Regions from separate parts of the Hahella sp. CR1 genome, predicted to be linked through region 4. Evidence: predicted binding sites of a transcription regulator. Region 4 holds the regulator's gene; each other region holds the start of a gene.
What was found. Region 4 encodes FNR, which switches genes on or off when oxygen is low (the NO sensors DNR and NnrR bind a similar motif). Its sites were predicted from a motif close to TTGATNTANATCAA; they were not measured.
Positions count from the first base shown of each region.

Region 1: ONV78_RS14655 (type IV pili methyl-accepting chemotaxis transducer N-terminal domain-containing protein) is a predicted target of FNR. The motif match lies at 3,193-3,206, and genes of this name have one in related genera.
Region 2: ONV78_RS13050 (histone deacetylase family protein) is a predicted target of FNR. The motif match lies at 2,136-2,149, and genes of this name have one in related genera.
Region 3: ccoN (cytochrome-c oxidase, cbb3-type subunit I) is a predicted target of FNR. The motif match lies at 3,021-3,034, and genes of this name have one in related genera.

Region 1 is NZ_JAPELK010000005.1:318,638-323,718, forward strand. Features, by position in the region: gene ONV78_RS14640 (pectate lyase) at 1-16, opposite strand, end outside; gene ONV78_RS14645 (hypothetical protein) at 174-1,091, opposite strand; gene ONV78_RS14650 (alpha/beta hydrolase) at 1,273-2,121, opposite strand; gene ONV78_RS14655 (type IV pili methyl-accepting chemotaxis transducer N-terminal domain-containing protein) at 2,306-3,091, opposite strand; gene ONV78_RS14660 (type IV pili methyl-accepting chemotaxis transducer N-terminal domain-containing protein) at 3,474-4,172, opposite strand; gene ONV78_RS14665 (hypothetical protein) at 4,839-5,081, shown strand, end outside.
Region 2 is NZ_JAPELK010000004.1:531,802-536,882, forward strand. Features, by position in the region: gene fliD (flagellar filament capping protein FliD) at 1-512, shown strand, start outside; gene fliS (flagellar export chaperone FliS) at 574-969, shown strand; gene ONV78_RS13050 (histone deacetylase family protein) at 1,072-1,995, opposite strand; gene ONV78_RS13055 (bifunctional acetate--CoA ligase family protein/GNAT family N-acetyltransferase) at 2,242-4,974, shown strand; gene ONV78_RS13060 (recombination-associated protein RdgC) at 5,041-5,081, opposite strand, start outside.
Region 3 is NZ_JAPELK010000002.1:252,467-257,547, reverse strand. Features, by position in the region: gene ccoP (cytochrome-c oxidase, cbb3-type subunit III) at 1-533, opposite strand, end outside; gene ONV78_RS06675 (cbb3-type cytochrome c oxidase subunit 3) at 526-711, opposite strand; gene ccoO (cytochrome-c oxidase, cbb3-type subunit II) at 717-1,319, opposite strand; gene ccoN (cytochrome-c oxidase, cbb3-type subunit I) at 1,339-2,784, opposite strand; gene ONV78_RS06660 (alpha/beta family hydrolase) at 3,341-3,967, shown strand; gene rlmM (23S rRNA (cytidine(2498)-2'-O)-methyltransferase RlmM) at 4,058-5,081, shown strand, end outside.
Region 4 is NZ_JAPELK010000007.1:39,098-44,178, reverse strand. Features, by position in the region: gene dnaB (replicative DNA helicase) at 1-259, shown strand, start outside; gene alr (alanine racemase) at 259-1,383, shown strand; gene ONV78_RS17645 (sugar nucleotide-binding protein) at 1,536-2,453, shown strand; gene fnr (fumarate/nitrate reduction transcriptional regulator Fnr) at 2,450-3,229, opposite strand; gene ONV78_RS17635 (hypothetical protein) at 3,374-4,390, opposite strand; gene ONV78_RS17630 (lysophospholipid acyltransferase family protein) at 4,701-5,081, shown strand, end outside.

The DNA.
Region 1 (5,081 bases), on a different contig from region 4:
ATTTACGAAACATCATGTTCTCCGAATTTATGGTTTTTGTTGACCCTGAAAACGAATGCGCTTGTGTTGTTATTGGCTTATTAGTTTTTATGTGCGGTGCTGGCCTTAACCAGTTCAACTTTGTTTGGCGTAGATTCCCTCCTGTGTAGACTGCCTTTATGAAGCCGACCCGCTCATTGCGTTTGCAGTGAGGCGAGCAGGCTGTCTTCCATTTCTTCAAAGCTCAGCGCTTCAAAATCCGTTAACGCCGCCATTTGCTCTTCGTCGAGATAGGCGGAAGCTTCCTGCAGATAGTCATCCCGATAACGGGTTAGCGCTTTGACTGCTTCATCCGCCATAGCGCGTTTGTTGCTCTGGGCGACGGCGTAGTCGCGCATGGCGATATTGAATGCTTCTTTGTGGCGGAGTTTGGCGAGGAGCAGCGTGCGCTCCTGCTCGTGACTAAGCGGATTGACTGCGCTCAGACTGTCAGTGACTTCTTTCAGTTGATGTTGTTCAAACTCTGAATTGCGGGTGAGTTCAAACAGGCGCGAGCTGTTTGCATCCAGCAGATCGACAATGCGTTGGTCCACCTCGTCCAGCGCCTGGGTGCGCAGCTGGGCGTGCTCTTCAAAACTTTCCGGGGCGGAGAAATAGTTCACTGTGGGCAGCGCGGCGAGGCGCTCTCGCTCCAGCAGCAGACTTTGCAATTGTTTCTCTGTTGTGGCGTCGAGGGATATTTCGGAAAACAAGACGCGGTATTTTTCGCTGACCGCTTGTCGCAAGCTTGATTCTTCCGCCTCCAGTAGTGGTTGTGCGGCGCTGAGCGTTAGAGATGAGTGTGTGGTTATGGCTGGCCCAAAGGTAATGCGTGACACTGGATTCTCCGGAGATGCTTGCTGTTTCCGCCGTTCTACGGGATGTTCCAGGTAGGCGTTGAACGCAGCTACGGCCTCCAGGTAGCGAGCGTCTTGCTGCTGCGTATGTTCTTGAAAACGTTTTCTTTCCTGGTCAAATTTTAATTCCAGATTTTTATTTTCAACCCACAGGTAAGTGGCTGCCGCAGCACAGACGAGCGCGCATGCCGACATGCCTGCTGAGAACCTGGTCATATCCGTGACTCCTGTATGTATTGAGGTTGTTGTGATCGTTTATCAATTAATGGGCGTTAAGCGCATCAAATGTTAGTTAATCTACCTGCGGCGTGAAAACCGGTTAAACGGCATAGACTGGTTGAGTGCTCAGCTGTCTAGCCATGGCAATTGCGGGGTTTTATCTTGAGGAATGGAGCGATTAATGCTCCAGGGACGTGCGAAGAAATCTGGTTATCCGCTCCTCGTACTCTTGTGCCGAGAAGTCATAGAAATCCTGATGATGGGCGCCCACCGCCAACCAGAGAGATTTGGGCTCTGGGGCATTGGCGAAAAGGCGTTTTGATTCTGGCAATGTCGTGTGTTCATCCTCCGTACCGGCAATGATCAGGACGGGCGCCCGCACACGTTTGATGGCTTCTTCCGGCTTCAACTCATCCAGACTGACGCCTAAACGTAATGGGATTTGTGCGGTTAACAATGGCGTCAGCCATTCTCCCAGCGCGCCGAGTCGCATAGACAAACGATTGCTGACGGCTTGTTCGATGTTCGGGTAAACGGCTTCCAGAACATAGGCGTCCGCTGGCGCGGGCGACTGTCCCAGCAGGCTTGCGGCTCCGCCGAGAGAGACGCCAATAATCGCCACTTTGGCGCACTGGCGTTGCGTGCGCAAATAGGCGACAGCGGATCTGACGTTGTCCGACTCACGGTAGCCAAACGTGATGTGCTCCCCAGGCGTTTCGCCATGGGCTTGAAGGTCTATCAGCAATGAGGAATATCCTGATTCCTGCAGGAACAGGGCGCGTCTGATCATACTGGTGCGATCGGAGCGTACGCCGTGTAGAAGCAACACGCATTGCTGGCCGATGGCGGGGGCATACCAACCGCTGACGCCGTCAAACTGCACTGCTTGCGCGTTCAGGGAGGCGGGCGGTGAGGGAAGGGGATGATTGACGGAGGCGGATAGCGCGCCTCCGGCGGTCCATACCGCCGCGAGACCTAAAACCAGTGCGCCCGTGGCGAAAGCGATACGTTTTTTAAGTTTTTTCATGGGGTTGGAGGACTTCATCATCGCGATAGATATCTACATCGGCGCCGAAACACATATAGCGGGACGGGGATAAGTATGTCGATTTGCGGCCCTTTCGGAAACTGGTTATTTCAGAGTTAGACAATGAGGCGGGGTGAGACGACGCAGCATTGAGCTGCGCCGAGAGAAGGGACGAAGTAAGGAGTTAGCTTTGCAGATTCTCGTAAAGGCCCGTAATTCTCTCCATATTCTTCAGCATTCCTTCCGTCGTGGTGGCGATGATGAAAGGCACAAAGTTCTGACCTTGCATCAACTGAAACCCTGAGCGAGAGAAGCTCCACTGGGAAATCACTTTGTCCAAGGCGGCGTTGATGTCCTGATTGTTGATTTTCGCCTGACGCAGCTCATGTAACGCCTGATCATATTCCTGCACGGCCTGGGTGAAACTGTCTTGTAGATCCGCCTGCTCCAGATTCCAGCTCAACGCGGAATAATATAGCGCAATGCGCTGGGACAGCATCCGTTGTCGGCCGGAGAGGTTGATCATTTTGTTCTTGGGACTGCCCGACTGTTGCTCCAGTGACTGTACGATTTTATTGCTGAGCGCGAGAACACGCTCTCCAGCGTTGATCAGCTCAATGGCCTTGTCCTTCGCGGGCTTAGCCGTCGCCAATTGACGAAACCCAGTCCACTCCTTACGCACGGACTTGAGCTGCCCCGAGATTTGCGGCGACTTGGAGTAGGCTTCCAGTTCTCCCAGTTGTTGTTCGAATAAGGCGACGCTCTCTGTGAGCTGGCTTGAAGATTTATCTGGTTGAATATCCTGACCCATCAGCAAATATGACTTCACAATTCGCTGACTCAACATACGTTGGCGCCCAGCCTTGTTGATGGCTTCGTCCAGGTCGGTAATGTCTGCGATAACAATGTGGCTCCAGGAGAGTGCAAGCAGGGAGAGAACAAGCAGACTAAAGTTCCTTATATGGCGCATATGCGTTTACCTCATGTGATTCAATCTGGTGCAGTCTAAGTTAAAGCCTATAAATATCAGATGCTTACAGCGCGATAACTGGGTAGGTAGTTAACGCATCGCTGATCTGGCGCAAGTTAGGCGCCAAATGAACCGGAAATTTGTGGGTATGGACAAAGAGCGGTTTTTGAGAATGGCGAAAAGGCTTTTAGAAACAATAAGAAAGAGAGGAGTAGTTGCGTATTTGGATGAAGCGGAGCACTTTTACGCGATGAGCGACGCCTGCTGAATGCGAGAGGGAAAAGAGGCTGAGTAAGCGGGAAAAAAGAGTGCGGCTTGCGCCGCACTAAACGAAGAAGACGAATAAAACAGGAACTCGGTTTAAGAGTTCAATCCTTGCGGATTAGCTTTTCAGACCTGCGTACATGTCGGAAATCTTGCGCATGCTTTTCAGCATGCTTTCAGTGGTCGTCGCGATCACGAAGGGGACGAAATCATGACCGTCCATTTTTTCGAAACCAGAGTGGGAGAATGACCACTGTGAAATAACTTTATCCAGCGCCTTGTTGATATCTTCGCTGTTGGCGTCCGCTTTACGCAGCTCGCTCAAACCTGCATCGTACTTTTTGACCGCGGCTTTAAAATCGTTTTCCAGGTCGGAAACGCCCAGGTTCCAGCTCATGGCAGAGTAGTACATGGCGATTTTCTGGGACAGCATGCCTTGTTCGTTGGAGATATTAATCAGACGTCCTTTGGTGCTGGCTACTTGTTTTTCCAGATTGCTGGTGACGCCTTGAGTCAGGCTCAACAGTTCTTCACTTTGCTGGATCAGTTTCGCTGCGTTTTCCTGATTGGGCGCGGTGGTGGCCAGTTTACGGAAAGCGGCCCACTCTTTACGGACGGATTTCAAATCGCGCGCCATTTCGCCTGCTTTCAAATAACCTTCCAAGTCGGACAGTTGAGATTCAAATTGCGCCACACTGTCATGTAATTGAATCGATGATTTGTCAGGAAGAATGTCCTGACCAATCAATAAATATGCTTTAACGATTCTTTGACTCAACATTCTTTGTTGACCCGCGATGTCCAGAGCCTGATCCATGCTCGATATTTCCGCGCGAGCCAGGCCGGCGCCGAATGCGGTAAGTGTGACAAGTAAGAAACAAATCTTTCTGAACGACTGCATTAAAGTTTACCTAGTGCTAAAAATGGCGTGCATATTGAAGGATTTAGATCAAAAATCAAGCGCCAAATGGCTTTTGACATATAAGTAATTTACGAAGTCAATAGATGTTGTTCGTTTCCTATCAAATATATGTGTCAATATGTTTTGTAACAGTGAGTTTAATGCACATTTATGTAACTAAAAGTTGCATTTCAATGAGGAAAAAGAGGCGGGTATATAATTCGTTATACTGTATTATTTTTAATAAATTTTACATTGTTTTTCTTTTACGAATTGTACGTCACGTTTTTATCGCCATGCGTATTCGTAGTTATGTTTGAAAAAACATCAATGGATGGCTGTTTTTTTGATTAAAAAAGCGGCCGGACTCTCACTGACTTATTCCGCGTAGTGGTCTATAGATGAATAAAATTAGTCCTGATAACAAAACATTATAAAAAATATGAAGGGCGTTTGAGTCGGGTTGACGCTAGCTTCAGTATCCGGTCACGCGCGCGAAGGGACGCCTTTTCCCAAAACGAGTAAGAACCAAGGCGAGGCTGCGGTGACTGTCGGCAATAACGAGTTTAAGGAGACGACAAGATGGCCCTGGCGGATATTTTTAAACAGAATGCGAACAAGTCAATTACCGTGACCGGCGCGGAATCCTCAAATATTTCTCACGCTACCTACAGCGTCAAATGCAACAACATCCAACGCAACTGCTATCTGGTGAACCAGCTTGAGCGGGCCAACCTGCAAGAAGGCGCACATGTGGCTGGCGGAAATACGGTCACAGTCGCCACTGCTCACAATGGTAACTGCTATTGGTTGCCATGGCGCGGG
Region 2 (5,081 bases), on a different contig from region 4:
CTGGAGAATATGGCAGTACGTCCAAGGTCGAGATTACCGCCATCGACACCAATACCGCGGCGCAGCTGGGTTTGACTGTCGCCACCGGCGTAGATGGCCTGGATGTCGCCGGCACGATCAATGGGAAAGCCGCTACCGGTAAGGGCCAGTATCTGACCTCTGCGGACGGAGACTCGAAAGGGCTCAAACTGCAAATTACCGGCGGCGCCACTGGCGCACGCGGCACAGCGACTTATATTGAAGGGGTGGGAGACCAGATGGTCGACCTGGTGAACAATTATCTGTCCGCCGACGGTTTGATTACGGTCGCCATCAATGGCTTTAATTCACAGCTGGAAAAAATCTCTGAAGACCGGACGGAGTTGAACGATCGCATTACGGCCCTGACGGATCGGCTGGCGCGTCAGTTCACCGCCGCGGATTTGATTATTTCCCAGCTCAAGAACACGGAAAACTTTTTGTCCACGCAGCTGGAAGCGCTGGTGGCCAGCACCACTGGAAGCAAGGGTTAAGCGAAGGGCCTGATCCAGGCGCTTAAGATCACAGACGAGTAATTATGAGGTTGCTATTACAATGAACGCGTTACATCAGTATCAGAGCGTGAATCGTCAGACCAGCATTGTCGATGCGGATGGGCACAAGTTGATCCAGCTATTGTTCGACGGTGCGCTGGAGCGTATTACCATGGCGAAAGGGCAGATTCTCGCCAATAACTTTGAAGGCAAAAATCGGCTGATCGGCAAGGCGGTTGAAATCGTCGGCGGTTTGCGCGAGTTCCTGGACAAAGAAAAAGGCGGCGACATCGCAGAGCGTCTGGATGCTTTGTACGAATACATGGAGCGTCGCTTGTTTGAAGCCAACCTGCAAAATGACGCGACCATTCTGGATGAAGTGGCGGGCTTGTTGAAGCAAGTCAAAAACGGCTGGGACGGCATTCGTCAGGAAGCGTTGGAAAAAGGTCTCGTCTAACCTGGCCTGAACAGGCCGCTTTCTCGCAACCTTATGGAAACTCCGTCCGCTGTTGGCGGGCGGAGCTTCTAAACAAAGTTAAGCCCTCGCTCATGCGACGTTTCAATTCCCCATCAAACCTTCCATGTGCGCTTCCACACTGGCGGACAGGGCGTTCAGGTTATAACCGCCTTCCAGAATAGAAACGATGCGCCCACTGCTGTAAACCCGCGCCACGTCCATCAATAAACGGGTGATCCAGCGGTAGTCCCTTTCTTCCAGCTCCAGGTGCGCCAGAGGGTCATGTTTATGGGCGTCGAACCCCGCTGAGATAAGTATCAGTTGCGGACGGTGATCCTGCAGGCGGGCGAGCCAGTCTCTTTCAACGCTACGCCGGAATTGCAGGCCCCGAGTGTGGGCGTCCAGCGGCGTATTGATGATGTTGGGGCGATCCACCGCATGGTGACTGAACGGATACAGCGGATACTCAAAGCTGGAGCAGAACAGGACCCGCGGATCATCCTGAAAGATGTCCACCGTGCCGTTGCCCTGATGCACGTCGAAATCCACGATGGCGATGCGCTCCAGACCATGAAAATCCATGGCGTGGCGGGCGGCGATGGCGATATTGTTGAAGAAGCAGAAGCCCATGGACTTGCTGCGTTCCGCATGATGGCCAGGGGGACGCACGGCGCAAAAGGCGGTGTTCGCCTGGCCGCTGAGCACCATATCCGCCGCCTCTACCGCAGAGCCCGCAGCCAGATAGGCGGCGCGCATGCTGTGACGCATCAATGCCGTATCTGGATCGACCATGATGCGGCCTTTGTCCGGATTCAGATTTTCCAGTTGTTCAACGTAGCGGGAGGGATGCACCCGAATGATTTTGTCGCGGTCGGTTTCCTGCGGCTCGACCAGATCCACTTCCTGCAGTATGCCGGCGTGCTCAAGCCGGTCCATAATCGCCTGTAATCGCATAGGGCTTTCGGGATGCCCCTCGCCCATGTCGTGCAATGTACAGTCTTTATGATAGAAAAGGGCGGTTTTCATCTTTGTTTTCCTTTTAGAGGCTTTTAGTCTACTGCAAAGCGATAACGGCTTGAAACCGGAGATGGGGCGAATGTTATAGTCCGCGCCCGCGATTGAGGTGGGCGTATCGAATTACGCCAAGTCAGTCAAAGCGGGGGATCTTGATATCTGTCAAAGTGGCCGGTATTGGTCTATGTATCTTAGATATCGGCGGTGTTTCCGCAGTCGCCGGGTCCGGAGCCTGTCAACGCAAATGGAGAAAACAGATTGGGAACCCGACATTTAGAAGCGTTGTTCAACCCTAAGTCCATCGCGGTGATTGGCGCCTCCGAACGCTCCAATAATCTGGGCGGCATGGTGTTGCGTAATCTGATGTCCACGGACTATTCAGGCCGTCTGGTGGTGGTGAATGACAAGGGCTATCACGACGTGCATGGCGTCCCCTGCGTGAAACGGCCCCAGCAAATGCCGTTTCGGCCGGACTTGGCCATTATCTGTACGCCGCCGGAGAGCGTGCCGCGCATTGTTCGGGTGCTGGGAAACGTCAAAGTTAAAACCGCGATGATCCTGACCGGCGGCTTGTCGCGCACCCACAGCCGCAGTGGTCGGCCGCTGATGTATTCCGTTCAGGAAATTGCGTCTGAGTTCGGCATTCGTATCCTGGGGCCGGAAACTATCGGTATGTTGTCCCCGGCCAGCAATCTGAACGCGACTTATATGCATATGGGCGTGTTGCCGGGCAAGATCGCTTATATCGGCCAGTCCGGCTCTCTCGCCAGTGCGGTGATTGACTGGGCCTTCACCCGGGGAATCGGCTTTTCGCACCTAACTACCCTGGGAGACGGCATTGACGTCGGGCTGGACGATCTGATCGATTACCTGGCCCAGGATCGCAGCACCAAAGCCATTTTGCTGCACATGGAGAACATTCATTCGCCCCGGCGTTTTATTTCCGCCGTGCGGGCGGTGTCGCGGGGGAAGCTGGTGATCGCAGTGAAAAGCGGACGCACTCCGGCATCGCAATGGCGTCCTGCGGAGCTGCCCTTGGGGGTCGTGGACGGCGACAAGATTTTCGATGCGGTATTCCGGCGCGCCGGGGTGTTGAGGGTTAACGGCGCCGATGAGATGTTCGATGCGCTGGAGACGTTAACCCGGATGAAACCGGTGCGCGGCGAGCCTTTGCACATTATCAGCAACGGTCTGGGTCCTGGGGTGCTGGCGGTGGATCGGTTGGCGTCTCTAAATGGCGAGCTGGGTTCGCTGTCGCCGGAAACGGTGAGTGAACTGGGTAAGCATCTGCCGCCTTATTGGACGCGCCGTAACCCGATTGATCTCAACTATGACGCCAACCCGGAGCTGTATCGCCGCACCCTGGAGATACTCGGACGCGATCCGCACGTGTCCAATGTGCTGGTGCTGTACGCGCCGTCTCTGACCGAAGACAGCCTGCAGGTGGCGGATGCGGTGATAGAAGCGGGTAAGCGCTCTCATCTGAATATTTTCACCTGCTGGCTGGGCCACAGTACGGTGTACGACGCCAGGGAAGCGTTTTTTCACAGTGGCGTGCCCACATTCTCCACGCCGGATAAGGCGGTGAAAGCCTTCATGCATATGGTCAATCACCAGCGCAGCCAGCGGGTGTTGCGGGAAACGCCGGAGTCCTACACCGACCCGATAGTGGACCGTTCCCGTGCGCGCAAGACCATTCAGAAGATATACGCGTCAGGACGGCGGGTGCTGACCAATGCGGAGTCGCGGCAGATTCTCACCGATTACGGCATCAACATGCAGGATACCCGCTACTGTGAAACCGAAGAGCAGGTCGTGGAAGTGGCGCGGGAGTTTGGCTTGCCAGTGGACATCCGCATTTTGCACGAGCACAGCTGTATCCCTTTTAAAGACGAGAAGACCGGCCGTGGCCGCTACAAGGGCAGGGTGAAGGGGCTGGTGGAGGACGCGTCCATTCGCGATTCCTGTCGCTACCTGTTGACGCATTACAGGGAACATTTCCCGGACAGCGGCTTTTTAGGTTTCGCCGTGCAGCCCAGTTTTCAGACGGTTGGCGGAGTAGGGTTCAGTTTGGGGGTCACCCGCGATCCGGTGTTTGGGCCTTTAATGGTGTGCGGCGCCAGCGGCGCGGCGGTGAATGTGTCGGCGGATCGCAAGCTCGCTCTGCCGCCGTTGAACATGGTGCTGGCTCGGGATCTTTTGCTGCAGACGCATATGTTTCGCCTGTTGAAAGACTATAGTTATAACCCGGAGCAGGACATCGCCAAAATCTGCGAAACCCTGGTGATTCTGTCGCAGATCATTATCGATATCCCTGAAATCAAAGGGCTTGAGGTCATGCCGCTGTATTTCGATAAGCACGGCGCGGTGGCGGTCAACGCCATGATTGATCTCGACAAACCGGCGAAGCTGGCGATCCAGCCTTATCCACAAGAGCTGCGGGAATGGATCATGCTGCCCAAGTCGAAGCGCAAGGCGGAAATTCGCCCAGTGCGTGGAGAGGATGAGCCGAGTCACATCGAGTTTTATTCCGGCCTGTCGCCGGAATCGATACGTTATCGCTTCTTCCACTATCGGAAGTCCTTTACTCACGATGAAATGGTGCAGATGCTGCAGATCGACTACGACCGGGAAATGGCCTTTATCGCCATGTCTCCGAAGGAAAGCGGTTATGGCGAGGATACTCTTGGCACCGTGCGTGCGTGGACTGATGCGGACAATCTGCAGTGTGAGTTCGCCATCATCGTGCGTGATGATCTGCGTGGTGAAAACCTGGGGTGGGTGCTGATGCGCAAGATCATTGAGTACTGCCGGGAAAAAGGCACGGTGGAAATGGTGGGCTCAGTGTTGCCGGACAATAAGCCGATGCTGCGTCTGGCGGAAAAGCTGGGATTCAGTATTCGTTACGATGATGAAGAAGGGGTTATGGCTCTGCGCTTGCCGTTAAACGCGCCAGATGAGTGGCAGGCGGAGCGCTTGAAGTACAAATAGGTTGAACTGTGAAACTGCGCGAGCCGGTCCATCAGGTTTGGATTCGGCCCGCGCGGTGAGTGTGATTTACTCTTGAATCACCGCAGACATGTCTTCCCCGCCCAGAA
Region 3 (5,081 bases), on a different contig from region 4:
CGACCGCCAGTAATGGTCTCTTTTATCTTCTCTGGGGAGCCGCCATACAACCAGTCATTGTCAGTCAGGTTGGGGAAGCCGGTAGCGCCGTGCGCGGTGCTGCCGTGGCAGACTGCGCAGTTGTTGGCGAACAGACGCTGGCCGATTTTCATGGCGTTGTCGTCTTTAGCCAGTTCCTCGATTGGCGTAGCCGCCAACTTGGCGAAAATCGGGGCGTAGGTTTCTTCCGCCTTTTTAACTTCCGCTTCCCATTGGTTTGCGGAAGTCCAGCCGAAAAGGCCTTTGTAACTTCCCAGTCCAGGATAAACAACCAAATAACCCAGTCCGAAGACAATGGTTCCCATGAACAGAACCAACCACCAGCGGGGCAGGGGATTGTCATACTCTTCGATGCCGTCGAACGAGTGACCCATGGTCTGCTCGGTTTCGGTATCGAACTTCTGGCTTTTGCGGGTGACCCACAGCAACCAGGCGCAACCAAATATTGATCCCAGGACGATAAAAGATATCCATCCGGTCCAGAAACTAGTCATGTTTTTTAGTCTCCGCTTCGCGTACTGACTTAGCGTCCGCTTCGTCATCTTCAAAGGGTAGGTTCGCAGCTTCATCAAACGTTTTCTTTTGTTTGGAGCTGAATGCCCATACCACTAAGGCGATGAACGCCGCCATGATGAACAAGGTGGCTAACCCGCGGACAGTATTAATATCCATTGAACTTACCGTTTGATTGCCGTACCCAGTTGCTGCAGGTAAGCAACCAGGGCTTCAATCTCATACTTGCCTTCAACCATTTCCGCTGCGCCTTCGATGTCCTCTTTGGTATAAGGTACGCCGACTTTGCTGAGAGCGTTCAGTTTGGCCGCAGTTTTCGATGGGTCCACCTTAGTGGTGAACAGCCATGGGAAAGCAGGCATGTTGGATTCCGGAACCACTTCGCGAGGGTTGAACAGGTGAGCCCGATGCCAGGCGTCACTGTATTTCGTTCCTACGCGGGCCAGATCCGGACCAGTACGCTTGGAGCCCCACAGGAATGGGTGCTCATAAACGGATTCGCCGGCGACAGAGTAATGGCCGTAGCGCTCTGTCTCTGCGCGGAACGGACGCACCATCTGCGTATGGCATACTGTGCAGCCTTCGCGGATGTATATGTCGCGTCCTTCCAATTGCAGGGCGTTGAGCGGTTTAAGACCTTCAACCGGGGTCGTGACTTCTTTGGTAAAGAACAAAGGTACGACTTCAACGAGTACACCGAAGCTGATTGCGATCACGATCAGAGGGATCATCAAGCCAAGGTTTTTCTCGACGACTTCATGATTCATCGAATTCTCTCCCTCTTAGTTAAACAGCGTGTGGAACAGAGTCAGCTTGCGCCAGCGCATCAATTGCTTTGGCGTCGCTTTGTCTGACGGTTTTCCAGGTGTTGTACGCCATGACCAGCATACCAGTCAGGAATACAGCGCCGCCCAGGACGCGCACAGCATAACCAGGGTAGCTGGCGTTCAGCGCTTGTACGAAGCTGTAGGTCAGGGTGCCGTCTTCGTTAACTGCGCGCCACATCAGACCTTGCATGATGCCGTTGACCCACATTGCAGCGATGTACAGTACGGTGCCGATTGTCGCCAGCCAGAAGTGAACGTTAACCAGCTTGACGCTGAACATTTCTTTCAGGCCGTACAGACGAGGAATCAGGTGGTAAAGCGCGCCGATGGAAATCATCGCAACCCAGCCCAGAGCGCCGGAGTGAACGTGGCCGATGGTCCAGTCAGTATTGTGAGAAAGCGCGTTGACGGTCTTGATGGACATCATCGGGCCTTCGAAGGTGGACATACCGTAGAAAGACAGAGATACGACCAGGAAGCGCAGAACCGGATCGGTGCGCAGCTTATGCCATGCGCCGGACAGAGTCATCATGCCGTTGATCATACCGCCCCAGGAAGGAGCCAGCAGAATCAGAGACATAACCATACCCGCGCTTTGCGCCCAGTCAGGCAGTGCGCTGTAGTGCAAGTGGTGCGCGCCAGCCCAAACGTAAATGCTGATCAGCGCCCAGAAGTGAACGATGGACAGACGGTAGGAGTAAACCGGACGCTCCGCCTGCTTGGGTACGAAGTAGTACATGATGCCCAGGAAGCCTGCAGTCAGGAAGAAACCTACCGCGTTGTGGCCCCACCACCACTGGACCATCGCATCGATAGCGCCAGCATAAATGGAGTAAGACTTCATGGCGGAAACAGGGATCGCCATGCTGTTGCCGATGTGCAGAATGGCGACAGTAATAATGAATGCGCCGAAGAACCAGTTGGCGACATATATATGCTTGCTTTTACGTTTGGCGACAGTACCAAAGAAAACAATAGCGTACGCCACCCAGACAACCGCGATCAGAATGTCGATCGGCCATTCCAGCTCAGCGTATTCTTTGGAAGTGGTGTAACCCAGAGGCAGCGTAATGGCGGCCAGGACGATGACTGCCTGCCAGCCCCAGAAGGTGAAGCTAGCCAAACCGTTGGAGAACAGAGGAGCCTGACTGGTGCGTTGGACTACATAGTAGGAAGTTGCGAAAAGTGCGCATCCGCCGAAAGCGAAGATAACGGCGTTAGTGTGCAGTGGTCTCAAGCGACCGAAGTGGAACCATGGATAGTGAGTATTTAGCTCCGGCCAGACCAGCTGTGCTGCGATAAGCACGCCGACAGCCATGCCCACTATACCCCAAACAACTGTCATGATGGCGAACTGACGCACCACCTTGTAGTTGTAGGTTTCGTTAGCACTTACTGTATTCATTAGTGACTATTCCTACCCTGAGTTGATTAATACGGCGCAAACCTGCTGGCGAGTTCGTTATGCTTTTGCAATTTTGAGTTGTCGCCCAGTTCGAATGTCAGGCTTTCAGGATCCAGAAACCAGGGGCCTCTTTTTCCTCCCCCTCGACAGCGGGCCGAAGCATAAGAGTTGCACAATGGGGCTGTCAACTTAATATGCTTGGCCAAGTCATTATCTCCACATATTTTTTCCCCTGCTTGATATGCATCAAACGCGTTATAAACCGGAGGGCGGATGCGTTAGTTCAGAAGGGGAGCGTCTGTCTTCGACTTTACTGCAAGGGAAGTCTTAGGGCATGTGAAGCAATGACCAAAGGACAGGAAATCCCTCTCACCCAATGCCTAAATAACTATTAGAAATAATAGATGATTTTTGGCTGATTTCTGGTCAATTTCAAATGGGATGACTCCTTCCTTTAATAAAGGAGGCGAGATCGTGATAATGACGGCCTTCGCGCAAAGATGAATATTTGTTCAGATCGTAGTTTTCGCATTGGTTTTTGGTAGATGGAGGGCGTATGCGCTTTATGGTCGACGGTCCGGAACAGGCCGGGAAGGTTCTTTTATTTGCTCATGGCGCCGGCGCGCCGATGGACTCCGATTTCATGTCCTTTATTACACAGGAGGTCAGCGCCGGCGGCGTTAAGGTCGTGCGTTTTGAATTTCCCTACATGCAAGAGCGTCGCGATACTGGAAAGAAGCGTCCGCCGGACCGTCAGGAGAAGTTGCTAAACTGCTTTGCGGAGGCGCTGGAGAATTGTCCTTCTGATACGGAGGTTTTTCTGGCTGGCAAGTCTATGGGAGGACGCATGGCCAGTATGCTGGCGGCTGATTTGCCAGAGGGCGATGCTCGGGTGCGGGGATGGCTGGCGTTTGGCTATCCCTTTCATCCCCCTGGTAAACCGGAAAAGCTCAGGACCGAGCACTTGATGAATATTCCGCTTCCCGGACTGGTGCTGCAGGGTGAACGGGACCCATTTGGCGGCCGTTCTGAGAATATGGAGCAGTATTTGAACGAGCAAAGCGCCATGGTCTGGCTCCCCGACGGCAATCACGATCTGGCCCCGCGTAAGGCTTCCGGCCTGACCAAAGAGCAAAACTGGCGCACGGCTGCGCAGGCGGCGCTGGCCTTTATGCTTCGCTGATTTGCCCGAGGCGATAGGATCGACGACAATAGCGGCCTTTACCCGGCCGCGCATTGGCGCGTCGATGAATTGATGATTGGAAACGCCCGGATGTCGCAAAAATACCCTACCAGTTCTTCCCGTAAACGCTCCCCTTTAAGCTCCGGCAAATATTCCGCCATCGGATTGCTCGCCTACTGCCGGCCTGGATTTGAAGCGGAGTGCGCCCAGGAGTTGCAAAATATCGCTTCGCTGCAGTTTGTATACGGCTACTCGAAAATAGAAAAGGGATCGGGCGTTGTATTCTGGCGCTGCTCCCAAGGCAACGCGCTGGATGTATATAAAGAGATAGAGGTGAGTCGCTGTATTTTTGCGCGGCAGGTGTTTTGCGCGTTGCATGACCTCGAAATTGAAGACCCTAAGGACCGTGTCTCGCCAGTGGTCGAAGCGCTGCGCGCCGGCGGCGCATTTGGGTTCCTGCATATTGAAACGCCGCTGGAAGATGAAGCGGGTTCTCTGCAGAAACTGGCCAAGAAGCTGACGGCGCCGATGAGCGCGGCGCTGCGCAACGCAGGCGTATTGAGCAAGGCCAAGTCGGATGAACTGCCCCAGTTGCATCTGGTATGCCTGTCTGGGCAACACATCATCGCCGCCTTGGCGATTTATCCCAACAGCAGCGCCTTGCCGCTGGGCATTCCCCGTCTGCGGTTTCGCAATGAGGCGCCGAGCCGCTCCGCTTTGAAAATAGAAGAAGCGTTTCTGACCATGTTGACCCCTGCGGAGCGTGAGTTCGTATTGAAGCGCGGGCAGCGGGGTGTGGATCTGGGCGCGGCGCCAGGCGGTTGGACATGGTATATGGTGTCCCAGGGCGTGAAGATGACGGCGGTCGATCATGGCTCTTTGCAGCAAGAGCTTTTGGAAGACCCGGCGGTGACTTACGTCAGCGATGATGGATATGTCTATAAGCCGCAGAAAAAAGTCGATTGGGTCGTATGCGATATCGTGGATAAGCCGAAACGGACAATGGAGCGAATGGCGGACTGGCTGTGTTATGACTGGACCACCTATGCGCTGTTTAATCTCAAGCTGCCGATGAAAACGCGCATGGATGAAGTGGAAGCCTGTCTGCAACGGT
Region 4 (5,081 bases):
TTTGGAGCAGCGACCCAATAAGCGGCCAGTTAACTCTGACTTGCGGGAATCTGGAGCGATTGAGCAGGACGCTGACTTGATCATGTTCATCTACCGGGATGAGGTCTATCACGAAGACAGCCCGGACAAAGGTATTGCGGAAATTATTATCGGCAAGCAGCGTAACGGCCCTATCGGAACGGTGCGCTTGGCGTTCATGGGTAAATTCACAAGGTTTGAAGATTTGGCTCACGATTATGGCGGGGGAGACTACGAGTAATGCGTCCATCCCGCGCTCTTATTGATCTGGACGCATTGCGTCACAATGTTCGTTTGCTGAATTCCATTGCTAAAAACGCCCGTTGTGCGGCGGTAATTAAAGCTGATGCATACGGCCATGGCGCAGTGGAAATCGCCCGCGCCCTGAAAGGGGAGGCTCCCAAGCTGGCGGTGGCCTGCTATGATGAGGCGGTGAGTCTGCGTGAAGCGGGTATTACGACGCCGCTATTGGTGCTGGAAGGGTTTTATAGCTCAGAGGAGTTGGCTGACTCTACCCGTTGGCGGGATATAGAGTGGGTCGTGCATGATATGGAGCAATTGGACATGCTGTCCGAGGTGGCCCCTTTGCGCAAAGTAGGTCCTGGTTCCGCCCGGATGCAAACCTGGATCAAGTTGAATACAGGTATGAACCGGTTGGGTCTGCCGTTAAATAAACTGGCTGGCGTCGCTGAGATGCTGCGACAGTTTCCCGGGCTTTCTGTCATTGGGTTGATGACCCACTTCGCGTGCGCTGACGAGCTGAATAGCTTGTTGCAGCAGAAGCAGTGGCGGGCGTTTCAGGCTGGTATGCAGGCGGCGGGATCGGGTGGCTGGAGTTACTCCTCGGCTAACTCGGCTGCTTTGTTGCAATATCCGGAGACTCACCTGGATTGGGTGCGCCCGGGCATTGCGATGTACGGCGCCTCCCCCATGGCGGATAAGACCGGGGCGGAATTTGGCTTGAAGCCGGTAATGACCTTTGAGTCGCGCTTGATTGCTACTCGGGAGCTGCAAGCTGGAGACTCTATTGGCTATGGCGCCGCTTGGACTGCGAACGGCCCAACAAGAATGGGAGTGGTTGCGGTAGGGTATGGCGACGGATATCCAAGACAAATGCAAAATGGTGCGCCTGTCGCCGTGTGCGGTAAGCGGACAAAGATTATTGGGCGGGTGTCCATGGATATGTTGACGGTGGATATCTCTCACATTCCAGAAGCGCGTATTGGGTCGGAGGTAGAGCTGTGGGGCGGGGCGGTTTCCGCTGATGAGGTTGCAGGATATGCGTCAACAATCTCCTATACTTTATTTACGGGCATGACCTCTCGTGTACCCAGGGTATACCTTAATCGCTCGGAAGGGGTTTAAAGCGCAGCGTTAAGCTGGATGATGGGGATAAAGCCTGGGGATCGGGTTTGCGAAAATCCCGTCAAGCAGCCAATATTGTTAACATAATATCTTCAGGCGGCCCGCATTCTAGGGGCGCTAAAGGCCACGAGATACATTTAAGGGGTACATGAGTGATTGTTTGCGTGACGGGAATCGATTCGCCATTAGGCAAGGCTATAGCTCAGCGTTTGCAGCAGAGCGGCATAGCGGTGGAAGGCGTTCCCTACGAGCAGTTTCTCATGACCAATGATGCGATCGTGCGAGCAATGAGGGCGATGCCGTCTGCGGATTTCGTGGTTCATGCTGCGGAGATGGCCGACTTGTTCAAGGCGGAGCAGCATCCGGATTTGGCCTATCAGGTTAATGTGTCCGCTTGTGAGGCGGTAGCGGAGGTGGCGGCTTTATGGAAGGCTCCGATTATTCATCTCTCCAGTCATCTTGTTTTCGATGGCGTCAAAAAGAACCCTTATATATCCGCCAACAAAGGACGTCCTCTTTCCGTGTTTGGGCGGACAAAGCTGCAGAGCGAACAATGGCTCCAGGAAAACTATAGCAAGCATCTGATCTTGAGGGTGGGTTGGTTGCTGGAGGCTGGCGCTCAAGGCTGGCTGCAGACCATGCTTTCCGCGCTGTCTTCAGGGAAGCGCCTAAACGCCAGCACCGATATGCAGCTGACTCCCGTCGCGGTGGATGATGTGGCGAGAGTCGTAGACGCTGTTATCAAGCAGCTGAGTTGTAATATCTCGGTATGGGGCGTTTACCATTATGCTGGCGCTGAAGCTGTCACCCACTATGAACTGTTGAAAGCGATTGTGCTGCAGGCATTTGGACAGGAAGAAATGTTGCAGGCCCTGATCGAGAAAAAGGGCGCTGATGTATTGCCAGGGGTGGCGCTTCCGGCGAATGGCGCGTTAGGTTGTATCAAGCTGCGCAACACTTTTGGCGTCAAGCAGCTTCCCTGGCGTCGTTATCTGCCGGCGTTGATTGAGCAATGTCAGCAGCGTGGCGGCGTAAAACCGACTGAAAACTGCCTGGAAGAGACCCGTTAACGAGCGTTAAGGGCTGATTCCTTCTGGTGCTCCATGCACTTGGTGTCGTGGCGAAGAATTTTCTGCAGTTCGTCCAATTGCAATATCTGAACTTCCCTTCCTTGGACCTTAATAATGCCATTGTTCTGGAAGCGGGTAATGACCCTGCTGACAGTTTCGACGGCCAGGCCTAAATAGTTGCCTATATCGCTGCGAGGCATAGGGAGTCTGAAGTTTGTGCCGGACAGGCGACGACGACTAAAGCGAGTCGACAGGGACAGTAGAAGCGAGGCAATGCGTTCTTCAGCCGAGTTTTTGCTTAGCAGCATGGTAAGCTGCCTGCTCTCCTGAATCTCTTTGCTCATTAATGAGAAAAAGTGGTGCTGCAGGCTGGGGATGTCTGAAGCAAGGTCTTCAAACTTTTCCAGAGGAATTTCGCAAACGCTGGTGCGTTCAAGGGCGACGGCGGAGCAGGAATATTTTTCCATGCTAACGCTGTCCAGACCGATAATCTCGCCAGGCAGATAGAAACCGGTGACCTGTTCCTCGCCTTCCTCGGATACAGTGAATGTTTTGATCGCGCCGCTACGAACTGCGAAGCACGAGCGGAATGGGGTGTGTTGCTCAAAGATATATTCGCCGCGATTGAGCATTTTGCCCTGGCGAATGATTTCTTCCAGACGATCAATATCTTCAGCCCCGACCGCTATAGGAATGCAAAGCTTGCTCAAATTACATTCGTGGCAGCCTCTGTGTAAGCTAAAAGGAGAGGAGGTTGCTATATGCTTGCTTTCCATCGGTTGCCTCGTGGCTGGATGAGTGAAACTGCTTAAAGAGGCTTCTAGGATAGCCAATAGCTATTTAAAAGCAAATCCCTACAACGGGAAATTTACAGGGAAAACCTACGCTCGCCTTTGTTTTTACATAGTTTTCACCTTTTGTTACAACTGGGTCTGAGTGTAACGAATCGCTCTTGCAGGAAGTTCGTTGTTGTCCAGGGTTTTGTAGTAGTCGTCCAACTGTGTGGCGTTGCGCAACTGGTAATGGGGGGTGTAAGAAAATGAGCCCAACCCAACGCCATGTAAGCAACTGACTCCCTGACTAATCAAGCCTGTCCAGGGTAGTGCGAAAAAGTCCTGCGTGATCGGAATAAACGATGCGGACTTAATGCGTCGCTTGAAATCTTTTAACGCCGCCTCCAAACCTGATGTGCCGGCGGATTCCGTTTTATGGCCGGAGAGTAGGATGCCTTGGGGCCTCTCTGTCAGAATTTCCTCAAGATGCTCCGATAGTGCATTGACGGTCGCAGGAGTCGCTTTCAGGCGCAGATAAACGGCTTTGAAGTCGAACGCCCGAATGGTCTGCAGCCAATTCTTAAGGCTCTCAATGGGGAAGGACTGTGCGTATTCGCCAGGGTCATTGATGCAGACAATGTTAAAGCCCAGTCCTTTGATCAGGGCTAGTGCTTCCTCAGAGTCAGGGCGAGCGTCCAGCTCGATGACATGGCGGGCGTCAGTATCGAAGTTTAGTTTGAACTCCCGGCCCAAATAGTACATCACCTGTGTCTGCGCCGCGGGAGTGAGCTGGCGGACCAGATCGCCGAACCAGTGCAGGTACTTAACCTGACTGCCGACGGGGAGGCTTTGCTTGAGTAGTCTCACTTCTTTCACGACATAGTCGATGTACTTCTGCAAATTAGCATTCATGGATGGGAGTCGGCGGGCGTAATTTTCCGCACTGACAAGTGTATTAAAGCAAGGCGCTTGAACGCTCAATGCGAACCCGCCCTCATAATATCGAGCCAGGGAGCTGTTGCGATAATCCGCCTCATAGGCTCCCTCGTCCAAGGCGCTCCAGTTCTCACTGGAGAACTCTTTAGGGGGGGAGTTGAGCAAATAAACCCAGCTATCATTACCCCCATTTTGTTTCGCTTGTTCGACAACCTTTCCAACTGGCATATTGGGTCTCCAACCAGGTAAGAAAACATCTGCGCGCGTTTGACCATCATTGTCAGCGATTTTGCGCGCGCGCCTGCTGTCACACTTGTTGGCAAGTGGATCCCCCCTCTCTCCATGCTCAGTGTATCCAGCTCCCGAAAGGGAGTCTTGATATTGATCAAGGGGTGAGCGGGTGGCTGTCTGAGAGGGTGTACTTTAGTCGCAATATCCCTCAAACAATGGGTTTCTGGGGCGTTGAGGGGTAACATTCATTGCAGCTTTGGGCGGGGAGTTGATATCCTTTGCGGGCATTGAAAAAAGGCGGGCAAAAGTGCAGGCATTTCAGCTATTTCGGTCTTTCGTTTTTTACATTGGGTATGCTTGGGGCGTCATCATCACATCTTTGGTTGGGATGCTGATTGGTCCTTACGTCAATTTTGAAAAGCGTTACTACATCGTCTCCCGGTTTAATGTGTTCGCACTTTGGTGGGCGCGTGTTGTCTGTGGCATACGTTATGAGATCGAAGGGCTGGAGAACATTCCAAAGACGAGCTGTGTGGTTGTCAGCAATCATCAGAGCGCCTGGGAGACTTATTTGCTAGGCGTTATATTTCGTCCTCAGTGTACTGTGCTTAAGCAAGAGTTGATGAAAGTGCCATTTTTTGGTTGGGCGCTAAAGAGATTGAAACCCATCGCCATTGATCGGAGTAAG